One region of the Thioalkalivibrio sulfidiphilus HL-EbGr7 genome, then DNA from elsewhere that is predicted to be linked to it. Evidence: predicted binding sites of a transcription regulator. Region 1 holds the regulator's gene; each other region holds the start of a gene.
The links. The regulator FliA, encoded in region 1, starts transcription of late flagellar genes. The targets are predictions, from matches to a motif close to GCTAAAGTTNNNNNNNNNNCNGCCGATA.

Region 1 (4,370 bases):
TGGCAGACACAGGCGGGGCAGGCTCGGGGGCGGGCGGAGGCGCCTCGGCGACGGGAGACGGCGCAGGCGCGGCGTCCGCGGGCCCGGTCATGGATTCCAGCCGCGTCAGCAGCTCGGGATCCGCGGGCCCCGGCTCGACGCCGCCGCGGATCTCGCCGAACATGCGGTTGACCACGTCCAGCACCTGCAGCACGGCGTCCATGAGCGCGCCATCCACCTGGCGCTGGCCCTGGCGCAGCACGTTGAACACGTCTTCGGCCCGGTGGCACACCGCCACCAGGTGGGTGAGATTGAGGAATCCCGCGCCGCCCTTGATGGTGTGGAAGCTGCGAAACACCGCATTGAGCAGGTCACGGTCGGTGGGGTTGCGCTCCAGTTCCACCAGCTGCTCACTGAGCCCTTCCAGCAGTTCCCCGGCCTCCACCAGAAAGTCCTGCAGAATCTCGTCATCGCTATCCAGACTCATCCCCTACCCCTTCTCGTTATGCGCTTGGCAACGTGCTCAGAATCCCAGGCTGGACAGCAGATCGTCCACGTCGTCCTGGCCGCTGACCACATCGCTGGCACCGGCGGTGCCCGGCACCGCCGGACCCATACCCTTGTTCTGATCCTCGGCGCGCTTGTCCTGCATTTTTTTCTGATCCGGCGTGGAGAGCCGCTCGCCGGAGATGCGCACCAGGCCCACCAGGTTTTGCTCCACGTCCTGCACCAGGTTGATGACACGGCGGATCACCTGTCCGGTCAGATCCTGGAAGTCCTGGGCCATGAGCACGTCGGACAGATTGCGGCGGATGGCCTCGGCATCGTCGTGCACCCGGGCCAGGAACTCGCCCAGTTCCCCGCTCAGCTGCCTGAATTCCTCGGCGGAGAGCTCGCGTGCACGGAAACGCTGCCAGTGCCGGGCCAGATCGCCTGCCCGGCTGGAGAGTTGCTCCGACATGGGCAGGCTCGCTTCCACGGCATTGAGGGTGCGGTGTGCCGCATCCTCGGTCAGGCTGACCACGTAGTTGAGTCGTTCCTTGGCGTCCGGGATGTCGGTCTGGGTCAGCTCGGAGAGACGCGAGTCCAGACGGAATGCATTGAGGGCCTCATGCAGATCCCGGGTCAGCCTACCCAGCTCCTGGAACAGCAGGCTCTCGTGCATGCGGCCCAGTTCCTCGATCAGCCGGGCGGCAGATTCCTCGTCACCGGCCTCGATGTGGCTGACCAGCTGACGGGCCTTCTGCAGCTGCTGGGCCTTGATCTCGGCGGCCTTCTCCTCCAAGCCCGGCGTGTCCATGTCGCTCAGCCCCCCGCGTTGATGCGTTCGAAGATCTTCTCGATCTTCTCGCGCAGGGTTTCGGCGGTGAACGGCTTGATGATGTAGCCGTTGACCCCGGCCTGGGCGGCCTCGACGATCTGCTCGCGCTTGGCCTCGGCGGTCACCAGCAGCACCGGCATGGTCTTGAGTTTTTCGTCGGCGCGCACGGCCTTGAGCAGGTCGATGCCCGGCATGTTGGGCATGTTCCAGTCGGTGATCAGGAAGTCGAAGTTGCCGTTCTGCAGCATGGGCAGGGCCGTGCTACCGTCATCGGCCTCGCTGGTGTTGTTGAAGCCGAGATCCCGCAGCAGATTCTTGATGATGCGTCGCATCGTGGAGAAATCGTCCACGATCAGGATCTTCATATTCTTGTCCACACTGACCTCCGCCTGATTCAGATTGCATCCGGCTGACCCTGGGGGAACCGGGGGTTGAAGTGATTCAATCTCACGCCCCGCGTGGCATCACTGCCGCGCAGGTCAATAATTCATTTCTGCTCGCTCGAATGACCGGTCCAGTCGCTCATGCGCGCCCGCAGGCGCACCAGGGCCTGGCCGTGGAGCTGGCAGACCCGGGACTCGCTGACACCGAGCACCTCGCCGATCTCACGCAGGTTGAGTTCGTCGTCGTAATAGAGCGACATCACCAGCCGCTCACGCTCCGGCAGCGCGCCCACCTCCCGGGCCAGCGCCGCCCTGAAACCATCGGACTGCAGGGCCTCGAAGGGGCTCGGCTCGTCCCCGGGCAGCAGGTCCTCGCCCTCGGAGTCCGGCTCGAAGATGTCCTCGAAGCTCAGCACCTTGCAGGAGGCGGCATCGCTGACCATGTGCTGGTACTCGTCCAGGCTCACGCCCAGTTCCGCGGCCACCTCCGCCGGCTGCGCCTCGCGGCCCAGGCGGTTCTCCACCAGGCGCATGGCCTCGCTCACCCGGCGCGCGTTGCGATGTACCGAGCGCGGCGTCCAGTCGGAGCGTCGCACCTCGTCGAGCATGGCGCCGCGGATGCGGATCCCCGCATAGGTCTCGAAACTGGCCCCCTGGGTCGCGTCGTACTGCTGCGCTGCCTCGAGCAGACCCACCACACCGGCCTGGATCAGGTCGTCCACCTGCACGCTGGAAGGCAGCCGACCCAGCAGGTGGTAGGCAATGCGCTTGACCAGCGGCACATGCGCATCCACCAGGCGGTTGCGGTCCAGGAGTTCGCTCGAGTACATGGCGGCTAATCCGTTAATGACAGGGCCTCCCTGTCATTAGAGCCCGAACCCACCAGCCGCTCAACAAAGAACTCGATGCGCCCGCTTCCACCGGCGGGTATGGGCCATGTATCGGCCTTGCGGGCCAATTCCTTGAATGCGCGCGCCGCCGGGCTGGACGGATAGGCCTCGGTGACCGCCTTCTGGCGCTGCACGGCCTTGCGCAGGTATTCGTCGTGGGGGATGGCCCCGGCGTAGTCCAGGGTCACGTCCAGGAACCGGTCGCACACGGCCACCAGCTTGGCGAACAACTGCCTGCCCTCGTCGGGACCACGCACCATGTTGGCCACCACGCGCATGCGGCTGATGCCGTGATCCCGGCTCAGCACCTTGATCAGGGCGTAGGCATCGGTGATTGAGGCCGGCTCGTCGCAGACCACCACCAGCACCTCCTGCACGGCGCGGCAGAAGCTCAGCACGCTATCATGCAGGCCAGCGGCGGTATCCACGATGAGCACGTCCACCGGACGGCTCAGCTCACTGAAGGCGCGGATGATGCCGACGTGCTCGGCCGGATCCAGCCCGGCCATGCGCGCCACGCCCGAGGCGGCGGGCACGATGGTGATGCCGGCGGGCCCATCCACCAGGATCTCGTCCAGGCCCAGGTCTCCCTTGAGCACGTGGGAGAGGTTGGCCCGGGGCTGCAGGCCCAGCAGCACGTCCACGTTGGCGAGCCCCAGGTCCGCGTCCATGAGCATCACCGAGCGCCCACCCTGGGCAAGCGCCACGGACAGGTTTACGGAGACATTGGTCTTGCCCACGCCGCCCTTGCCGCTGGCCACCGCGATCACCTGCACGGGACGCGGCGCGTTCATGCGGCGCAGACCATCGGCCTGATCGTTGACCTGATCACTGTATCTGGGCATGGGCGTGTCGATTCACTTTCCGGGGCGCCATGGACGGGCGGAGCCCGCGGGCGCGTTGCTGTCGGTCCGAGGCCAGGGACACCGCGCGACTCACCAGGCGCTGCACCCGTGCCGGTTGCAGGTCCTCCGGTACCCGCTGCCCTTCGCTCACATAGAGCAGGGGTAGATCGCCGTGACTCAGGGCGGAGAGTACCGGTCCGAGACTGGCGGCCTCGTCCACCTTGGTGAGCACGGCGCCGGTGAGCGGCAAATGACCGAAGGCGCGGAAGGTTTCTTCCAGTACCGCCTGCTGGGCATTGGCGGCCACCACCAGTAGCGTGCGCAGACGCGGAATGGCCGCCAGCCCGGCCATCTCCTCCGCCAGGCGCAGGTCCCGCTGGCTCATGCCGGCGGTATCCACGAAGATCCGTTGCTTGTCGCCAAGCCCCAATAGGATATCGCCCAACTGGCGCCCTGTCTGCGCCAGATGGACCGGCACGCCGAGGATCTGACCGAAGGTCTGCAATTGACGATAAGCGCCGATGCGATAGGCATCGGTGGTCACCAGCGCGATGGAACCGCGCCCGTGACGCTGCACATGACGGGCCGCGAGCTTGGCCACGGTGGTGGTCTTGCCCACGCCGCTCGGTCCCACCAGGGCGATGACACCCTCCCCGTCAAGCAAAGCCTCACCGGCCACCGGGATGCGCGTGGCCAGGCCGTAGAGCCCCTCGCGCCAGGCCTGTTCCGGACTCTGAATCTGGCGCACGCCCTCGGCGATCTCCTGGGACAGGGCCTCGTCGAGACCCAGGGCGCCGAGACGCTTGATCAGCTGGGCGCGGTGTGGGTCACGACGCTTCAGGTCATTCCAGGCAAAGCTGGCCAGCTGGTCCTGGAGCATGCCCCGCAGGGTCTCGATCTCCTGCTGCATGGCCACCAGGGCCGGATCCTGGGACCAGACGATCTCCCGGGC
Region 2 (4,370 bases), 820 kb from region 1:
AGGGTGGGTTCGTTGTGCAGCTGGTACTCCCAGCCCCGGGGCCACGCCGGGCCTGTGACCTCGTGAATCAGCCGCTGGGTACGGTCCACCAGAGAGGCGGGACCCACCACGCCCACGGTCAGGTGCAGCCGGTCCAGCCGATGGTCCGTGATGCCGTCCAGGCCAGCCGTGAAGTGCAGCCAGCCGGCATAGGGCCGGTCTTCCGGGTTCGGGGGCAGCGCGTCCTTGTCCGCTGGGGTATAGGCGTTCTGGCCCAGGGCGGTGGTGGTGCCCAGACGGGTCTCTGCGGTGAACATAGGCAGGGCATCGGCCAGCGTGCGTGCCCAGGGTGTTGCCTTGCCCGGGGCACGAATCCGGGTCACCCGCAGTCCGCCCGTGTAGTAGCGGTCGGTGCCGGCGAACCAGTCGTTTTCGATGTCGAGCACCCAGAGGTTCTGGCGTTCGGGAGGGTGTGCGGCCTGTGCCGGTGACGCCAGCCAGTACAAGGTAAGGGCCAGGCTCGCCTGGAGTAACAACAGCAGTGGCGTTGTCGTGCGTGGCATGGACGGGGGCTCGGTGCGTGAATCCTCCGTGGTGTGTCCTGAGTATGGCATGCCGGCGCCTGCCAGGGGCGCCGGCATGGATGTGGCCCGCCGTCAGGATGGGCGGTGAGAGATGGTGAAGTTGCCCGCCCGGGACTGAAGCTCGGCGGCCAGCCGGGCCAGCTCATCGCTGGCTGAGGTGGTCTGCTCGGCGCCGCTGGCGGTCTGCTCAGCGATCTCCCTGATGCTGATGATGCTGCGGTTCATCTGCTCCGTGGTGGCACTCTGCTGCTCCGCCGCCGAGGCGATCTGGGTGTTCATCTCGTTGATGGTGGCCACGGCGCGGGTGATGGCCTCCAGGGCCTCGGCCGCCTCGTTGGCCTGCTCGACACCCTGCTGGGCGCGTTCCCGGCTCGCGCCCATCGCCTTGACCGCCTCCCGGGCGCCGCTTTGCAGACGCTCGATCATCTCCTCGATCTCCTGGGTGGACTGCTGGGTGCGCGAGGCGAGTGTACGCACCTCGTCGGCGACCACGGCGAAACCCCGGCCCTGTTCCCCTGCGCGGGCCGCCTCGATGGCGGCATTCAGCGCCAGCAGATTGGTCTGCTCGGCGATGCCCTTGATGACGTCCAGCACCGCGCCGATCGTCTCACTGTCAGCAGACACGCGTCTGATGACCTCGGCGGCCTTTTCCACCTCGCTGGCGAGACCGGTGATGGCCTGGGAGGTGGATTTGACCACCTGCAGTCCGCCCTTGGCCTCGTTGTCGGTGTTGCTGGCGGCACCGGCGGCACCGGCGGCGTTGCTGGCGACCTCCTGCACCGTGGCGGTCATCTCGTTCATGGCCGTGGCCACCTGATCGGTCTCCTGGCGCTGACGGTCCACGTTGCGGGCGCTGTCCTTGGACACCGCGGCCACTTCCTCCGAGGCGGAGGCCAGCTGGCTGGTGGCGCTGACGATCTGCTGGATCAACGCCTCGAACTGCTCGGCCATGTCATTGAAGCGTTGTGCCACCTGCCCCATCTCGTCGCGGGCGTTCAGGCTCACCCGGGTGGTCAGATCGCCGCCCGCCATGCGCCGGGTGGCATCACCAATGCGCTGTACGCTGGTGTGGATGGACAGGTATAGGCCGATGAACAGATAGGCGACCAGCAACAGGACGCCGGCCACCACCACGAGTGCCAGGTTGCGGGTCGCGGTCTGGTTTCGGATGCGGGTGGTGAACAGGTTGTCGAGTACCGGCACCATGGCGTCATAGAGGCGATAGGTCTCGGTGATGGAACGGGTGCCCGCATCGAACACCTGGGGACCACTCACGGTGATGTTCTGCACATCCAGGAGTTGCTCCTGAAGCATGCGCGAAAAATCAGCCACCGCCTGGTTGTTAGCCTCGACCAGTCGGCCGAGGCTGCTGGACAGGGTCGGATTGGCGTTGAATGCCGCCTCCAGACCCGAGCGCAGATCGCGGTCGAGGCTGCGCATGTTGCTGCTCAGCACCGCTAGCCGCACACGCTGTTCTGGGCTGAGTTGTCCTGCGGCGGCGGCGCCGGAACCCAGGGCGCGGGCCTGTCCCATGGTCTCGGTGAGGCCCAGCAGGCGATTGACCAGGGCGTCACCCAGGTAATAACTGTCCAGGTCCGGGTCCAGGGTGATGTTGGAAGTGTCGGCCACGTGGCTGATCAGGGCCATGGTCATGGCAATCAGGTCCGTATGGCGCCGGACGCTTTCCGCAGGCGCGAGGTTCTCACTGGCGGACTTGATCTCGCCCCAGGCGCGCTGGATCTCGGCCAGACGGTTGCCTGTCTCAAGCTGTCCACCCAGGCGGGCATCCACCTCCGAGAGTTCCGCCAGGGCGCGGTCAACCCGGTCGCGAATCTCCTGCGCCTGGGTGCGGGCGCCGGTGTTGCCAGCCAGCACCGTGGCCATGATGCCGCGATGCTGCTGCATGAATTCGATCGGCTGGCGGACGGACTGGATGTAGCTCAGCCCCTGGCGCTCGCTGTGCAGAAATCCAATGGTGCTGTTGATGTTGCTGATGGTGAGGCTGCTCAGGAGCAGCAGGGGCAACAGCACCAGCACGAAGATCAGGGCGAACTTCACCGGGTAGCGGAAGCGATCCATCAGCCAGGTGGCGGGTTTCAGCAGGGTTTCCATGGACGAGTCCTCGAGCGGGCGAACAATTGGGTGATATGCACACTTAATATAAGGTTTATTTTGGTGCGTATGCACCTTTATCGGGCGTTCGAGGGAATTCTTGAGGCCAGAGGGGCGGATATTCGGGAAAGAAGGCGAACGGCTGGAGAGCCGACAGTGGCGGCTTCCTGGGATTTTTGTGGATGATTCGGCTTAGGAGGGGGCTTTCAGAATATCCAGGACAGGCTCAGGGCACCGAAGTCCTCGCGCTCTTCCTGGTTCCTGAATTCAGGGGTGCGGAACACGTGGGTGTAGGCCAGCCGTGCCCGGCCCAGGGCCAGGACGGCGCCCAGCTGGGCGTCGCCCACGAACACCTCCCGGTCCACGCTGGGGCTGTCGCGCCAGAGGTTGCCGTCCAGAAACGTGTTCCAGGCCACGGCCCGGGCGTCCACCCCGGCGAACAGATACCAGCCCCAACGGCTGCGGGGCACGAACAGTCCGGAGCCGGGCAGGGCGGGCTGGATGCGCGGCGGGCCGTAGTCGTGGGGCAGGTCGCGGCCGGCACGCAGGGTCAGGCCTGTGTTCACCAGGGTGAAGGGCGTGCCCAGCGTGCCGCCCCAGTGGGGGGTGAGATCGATGCGCCAGCCCTCATCCGCCGCGCGCACCCGGGAGCGCCACTGGCGCTCGTAGCTGACCATCAGGGTCAGCTCATTGCCCAGCTGGTGATCCCAGCCCTGGGGGATCGGTGAGCCCATGAATTCGTGAATGGTCTTCTGGGTCTGCTCCGCCAGGGAGGCGGGCCCCACCACCCCCAGGGTCAGTTGCAGGCGGTCCAGCCGGTCGCCGGTCTCCTCCGCCAGGCCGCCGCTCACGTACAGCCAGCCGGCGTAGGGACGGTCGTCCGGGCTGGGGTTGGCTTCCTCGATGTCCTTGGGGGTGTACATGCTCTGGCCGATGGACCAGGACGCCTTGAGCTCGCCCTGGCCCGGGAAGAAGGGGATCAGTTCTCCCACGTCCCTGAGCAGACCCGGTACGCCGGAGCCGGGCGTGATCCAGCTGGCGCGCACGCCGCTGGTGTAATAGCGGTCCTCGCCGGCGAACAGGTCGTTCTCGTATTCCAGCACCAGAATGCCCCGCTCGGGCTCTTTGGGCGGCTCGGGGATCTCCGGCAGCCAGGCGGGCAGGTCGCGGGCGGCGGCGGGCGCTACCAGGAGCAGGGCGAGCAGCAGGGTCGGGAGGGTCATCAGGAAGCGGGTCATGGGCACCTTTGCACAGCCGGAGGGTCTGTGTAGTGTACTGGACCCGCAGGTTCATGCCCGCCCGGAGGCCCCGTGAAACGTCTCGTCCTGACCATCCTGCTGTGCCTGTGTGCGCCCTTCACCGTGTTGGCCGACGGCCAGCCGACGGGAACGGCCCGCCCCGGCGACTACCCCATGGCGCCGCAACAGGTGGCCCCCGGCGTGTACGCGGTGATCACCCCGGCGCGGGATTTCCCCAACCCGGAGAACCTGGGCTGGAATGCCAACATGGCCTTTGTAGTCACCGGTGACGGCGTGCTGGTGGTGGACACGGGTTCCTCGGAGACCATGGGCGTGGCCCTGCGCGAGGCCATCCGAGGGGTCACTGAGCAGCCGGTGCGCTGGATCGTCAACACCCATGCCCACGGAGATCACTGGCTGGGCAACCATGCCTTTGCCGGGGAGTCCCCGGAGATCC
Region 3 (4,370 bases), 660 kb from region 1:
CCGTGTCTCCGTGCCCCCGTGAGAGGATGGTTTTGACTTTGGTTTCGGCTGGGCAAAGTCGAAAAGCGATCCTCTCACGGAGCCACAGGGGCACGGAGGAAACCCTTTAAATGGGCCTTCCCCGCGCCTCTGCGCCTCTGCGAGAGGATGGTTTTGGCTTTGGGTTACGGCGGGTCAAAGGCGAACGGCGATCCTCTCACGGAGCCACAGGGGCACGGAGGAAACCCTGTTCAAATAAGCCTTCCCCGTGTCTCCGTGGCCCCGTGAGAGGACTGGTTTTGGCCCCAGGGATCGCGAAATTCAAAGGCCCTGGTCTCTCGCCAAGCCGCAAAGACGCAAAGGAAAGATATAGAAAATGGGTTTCTTGGCGTCTTCGCGCCTTCGCGAGAGATCAAGATTTTGCCTTTCCTCCGCGCCTCTGCGCCTCTGCGAGAGGATGGTTTTGACTGTGGGTTTCGGCGGGTCAAAGGCGAAAGGCGAAAGGCGATCCTCTCGCGGAGGCGCAGGGACGCGGAGAAAGGCATATTGAATAGGCCTTCCCCGTGCCTCCGTGGCCCGTGAGAGGACCGGTTCTGGCCCCAGGTGACGGCAAAACCCAAGGCCTGGGTCTCTCGCAAAGCCGCAAAGCTGCAGAGAACTCCATTTTGATGGCTTTCCCTTAGCGCCCTCGCGTGGGATCCCTTTTTCGCGTCAAGTCTGCATCCGCAGGCCAGTTGTCACCGGACACCTGTGGGGTTGAAAATGCAACCGGGAATAACGGGAGATGTCAGATGCGATTGACCAGCCAACAGGTGCGGATCATCCGTGAAAAGGTGCGCGAGACGCTGGGGCGTGATGCCCGGGTACACCTGTTCGGTTCACGGGTGGATGATACGGCCCGGGGAGGTGACATCGATCTGTATATCGAGGTGGATCAGGTGCTCGTAAACCGCGCAGCGACGGCCAGCCGTCTTGCTGCGCAGCTTCAGATGGCGCTCGGCGACCAGCGCATCGATGTCCTGCTTGTCGATCCCCAGACCCCCCGTCAGCCAATTCACGGGGTAGCAGCCCGGGAAGGGGTGGCCCTGTGAGCCGCCCCGACGAGCCGCGGCTGCATTTCCTCATGGACACGGTCGCTCGGGAGGGCCGGCACCTGATCGGTACCACGGGGCGCCTGTTCTCCCAGGTGATCGACAAGGCCTGGATCGAGAACCTGGACAATGAACCCGAACTGGCCGAACGCCTGGACGCCTTCGTGGCCCGTTTTGGACGCATGCAGGATACCCTGGGCGAAAAACTCGTTCCCGAGCTCATGCGTCACATGCAGGAGACGCCAGGTGCCGTTCTGGATAACCTGAACCGCATGGAAAAGCTCGGCTTGCTCAAATCGGCGTTGGACTGGGTCGAGGCCCGCAACCTGCGCAACCGGCTCGTGCATGAATACATGCGCGACCCGGCTGAATTCGCCCAGGCCCTCCAACAGGCCCGGGAACGGGTGGCCTTGTTGGTGGATACCTACAACCGGATTCTCGACTACGTTCTCGGACATTTCCCCTCGGATGCCGTCAGCCATCTCGGCAAACTGAAACTGCCGACATAGATCGACGCAGGGACGGGGCAAACCCTTCTCAAGCAGGCCTCCCCGTGCCTCCGTGGCCCCGTGAGAGGACTGGTTTAGGCCCCAGGTGAGGGAAAAACCCAAGGCCCAGGTCTTTCGCCAAGCCGCGAAGCCCCAAAGGAAAAGCCTGAATAAAGGGTTTCTTGGCGTCTTTGCGCCTTTGCGAGAGATCACGATTTTGCCTTTCCTCCGCGCCTCTGCGCCTCTGCGCCTCTGCGAGAGGATGGTTTTGGCTTTGGGTTTCGGGATCAAAGGCGAAAGGCGATCCTCTCACGGAGCCACAGGGGCACGGAGGAAACCCTTTACAAATAAGTCTTCTCCGTGCCTCCGTGGCTCCGTGAGAGGACCGGTTTAGGCCCCAGGTGACGGAAAAACCCAAGGCCCAGGTCTCTCGCCAAGCCGCGAAGCCGCAAAGGAAAAGCCTGAATAAAGGGTTTCTTGGCGTCTTCGCGCCTTTGCGAGAGATCAAGATTTTGCCTTTCCTCCGCGCCCCCGCGCCTCTGCGAGAGGATGGTTTTGACTGTGGGTTTCGATGGGTCAAAGGCGAAAGGCGATCCTCTCGCGGAGGCGCAGGGACGCGGAGAAAGGCATATTGAATAGGCCTTCCCCGTGGCTCCGTGTCCCCGTGAGAGGACCGGTTTTGCTTCTGTCCCGAGGCCGCCGGCGACGAGCGGCCGGATTGCCGGAACGAACGGCACCTGAGACGCAAAATTGTTCCTAAATCTCCCTAAAGCTTCCCCCCGAGCCGCCGATACATGGCCTGAAAGCGGCACAGTCTCGCCGCCCGGACACCCGCCAACGAGGGCGGTGGACTGAACCAACTCTCTGATTAAGAAGGGGAACTGTCATGGCCCAGATCATCAATACCAACGTGCTGTCGCTCAACGCCCAGCGCAACCTGACCAACTCCCAGAGCGCCCTGCAGACCTCCCTGCAGCGGCTGTCCTCGGGTCTTCGCATCAACAGCGCCAAGGACGATGCCGCCGGTCTGGCCATCTCCGAGCGCTTCACCACCCAGATCCGCGGTCTGAACCAGGCTGTGCGCAATGCCAACGATGGCATCTCCTTCGCCCAGACGGCCGAAGGCGCCCTGTCCACCGTGGGTGATGCCCTGCAGCGTATCCGCGAGCTGGCGGTACAGTCCGCTAACGACACGAACTCCTCCTCTGACCGCCAGGCCCTGAACAATGAGGTGCAGCAGCTGATCGCGGAGGTGAACCGGGTTGCGAATGCCACTGAGTTCAATGGTCAGAAGATCCTGGACGGCAGCCTGTCTGAACTGGTGTTCCAGGTGGGTGCCAACCAGAACCAGACCATCACCGTTAACGGTGTAGACGCCCGAGCCTCCCAGCTCGGTGCCCGTGTGGCTGAAGGTGACTCTGCCCTGTCTGGCGATTTCACCGGCGCCTTTGATTTCGGTACGCCAGGTACTCTGGCCATTCAGGGTGTTGAGATTGATCTTGCAGACCTCAACACCGATGCCACTTCTTTGACCGAAGTGGTTAATCGAATCAATGCATTGTCCGCGGAAACTGGTGTCACCGCTGCGCTGTCCTCCCAGGCCGAAGCCACGTTTGCCATCACGGCTGCGGATGCCGCGGGTACCCTGAACATCAATGGGGTGAACATCGCTGTCGATAGTGGTGATACCGCTGAGTTGTTGGCTGGCAAGATCAATGCACTGTCCAACCAGACCGGTGTTACCGCAAGCTTTGACGGTGCTGATCTGACGCTGACTTCCAACGGCGACATCACGATTGAGCGAACTGGTGGTGGCGCTCTGGTCATCGGCGGCCTGGGAGCCGGTGAATCCGGTACCATCATGCGTGGAATTGATCTGGCCACCAATGTGGGTCAGGACATCCTTGTGGCCACCACTGGCAGTGCCGACGACCTTAACATTACTGCTGGTGGTACTGATCGCGCCCTGACTGATCAGAACGTCCTGAGCCGTGAACGTGCTAACCAGACTATCCAGGTCATGGATTTCGCCCTACAGCAGGTCAGTGGTCTGCGCGCCGAACTGGGTGCGGTCCAGGTGCGCTTCGAGTCCACCATCTCCAACCTGGGCGTCTCCGTGGAGAACCTCTCCGCTGCCCGGTCCCGTATCCGGGATGCGGACTTCGCCGCAGAGACCGCCGAGCTGACCCGCGCCCAGATCCTGCAGCAGGCCGGTATCTCGGTGCTGGCCCAGGCCAACGCGGTGCCCCAGAGCGTGCTGGCCCTGCTGCAGTAAGCGACCGGGCCCAGCCTCGACACAGGATGATGGCGCGCCAGGGAAGGCGCGAAGGGTGGGTCCGGTTTGCCGGGCCCGCCCTTTTCCCTGTAATCCGTTGAGGGAATGAACATGAAGGATATGCTCATCAACCCCATGCCACAGGCCTCCGTGCCTGCCCCGGCCCCGGTGAGGAAGCCGGATACGGCGGCAGCGGGCGGCAAGACCGAACCGCCCCCGGCAGCGGCGGCCGGCAAGGACCTGCCTGCCCCCTCGGCACCGGAGATGCCCGAACTGGATCTCTCCGGGGTGGTGGAATCGCTCAACGACTATATGCAGTCGGTGAGGCGGGACCTGCGTTTCTCGGTGGATGATTTCAGCGGCAGGACCGTGATCACCGTGCTGGACTCCGAGAGCCAGGAGGTGATCCGCCAGATCCCGCCGGAGTCGGTGCAGGCCCTGGCGGAATACCTGCGCGACCAAGGTGGTCTGGACAGCTTCGGGGTGGCCGAGAAGGCTTAGCCCGCATATTTTGCGATCCTTGATGAAATATGCGGG

Region 2: the regulator FliA is predicted to act here: its motif matches at 2,754-2,781, upstream of TGR7_RS02880 (methyl-accepting chemotaxis protein).
Region 3: the regulator FliA is predicted to act here: its motif matches at 2,324-2,351, upstream of TGR7_RS09925 (flagellin).

What each region holds. Positions count from the first base shown of each region.
Region 1 is NC_011901.1:1,436,106-1,440,475, reverse strand. Features, by position in the region: gene TGR7_RS06720 (chemotaxis protein CheA) at 1-466, opposite strand, end outside; gene TGR7_RS06715 (protein phosphatase CheZ) at 503-1,264, opposite strand; gene cheY (chemotaxis response regulator CheY) at 1,285-1,665, opposite strand; gene TGR7_RS06705 (RNA polymerase sigma factor FliA) at 1,788-2,513, opposite strand; gene TGR7_RS06700 (MinD/ParA family protein) at 2,519-3,418, opposite strand; gene flhF (flagellar biosynthesis GTPase FlhF) at 3,402-4,370, opposite strand, start outside.
Region 2 is NC_011901.1:611,374-615,743, forward strand. Features, by position in the region: gene TGR7_RS02875 (lipid A deacylase LpxR family protein) at 1-542, opposite strand, end outside; gene TGR7_RS02880 (methyl-accepting chemotaxis protein) at 636-2,675, opposite strand; gene TGR7_RS02885 (lipid A deacylase LpxR family protein) at 2,882-3,913, opposite strand; gene TGR7_RS02890 (MBL fold metallo-hydrolase) at 3,986-4,370, shown strand, end outside.
Region 3 is NC_011901.1:2,099,593-2,103,962, reverse strand. Features, by position in the region: gene TGR7_RS09935 (nucleotidyltransferase domain-containing protein) at 771-1,070, shown strand; gene TGR7_RS09930 (hypothetical protein) at 1,067-1,579, shown strand; gene TGR7_RS09925 (flagellin) at 2,445-3,833, shown strand; gene TGR7_RS17155 (flagellar protein FlaG) at 3,945-4,334, shown strand.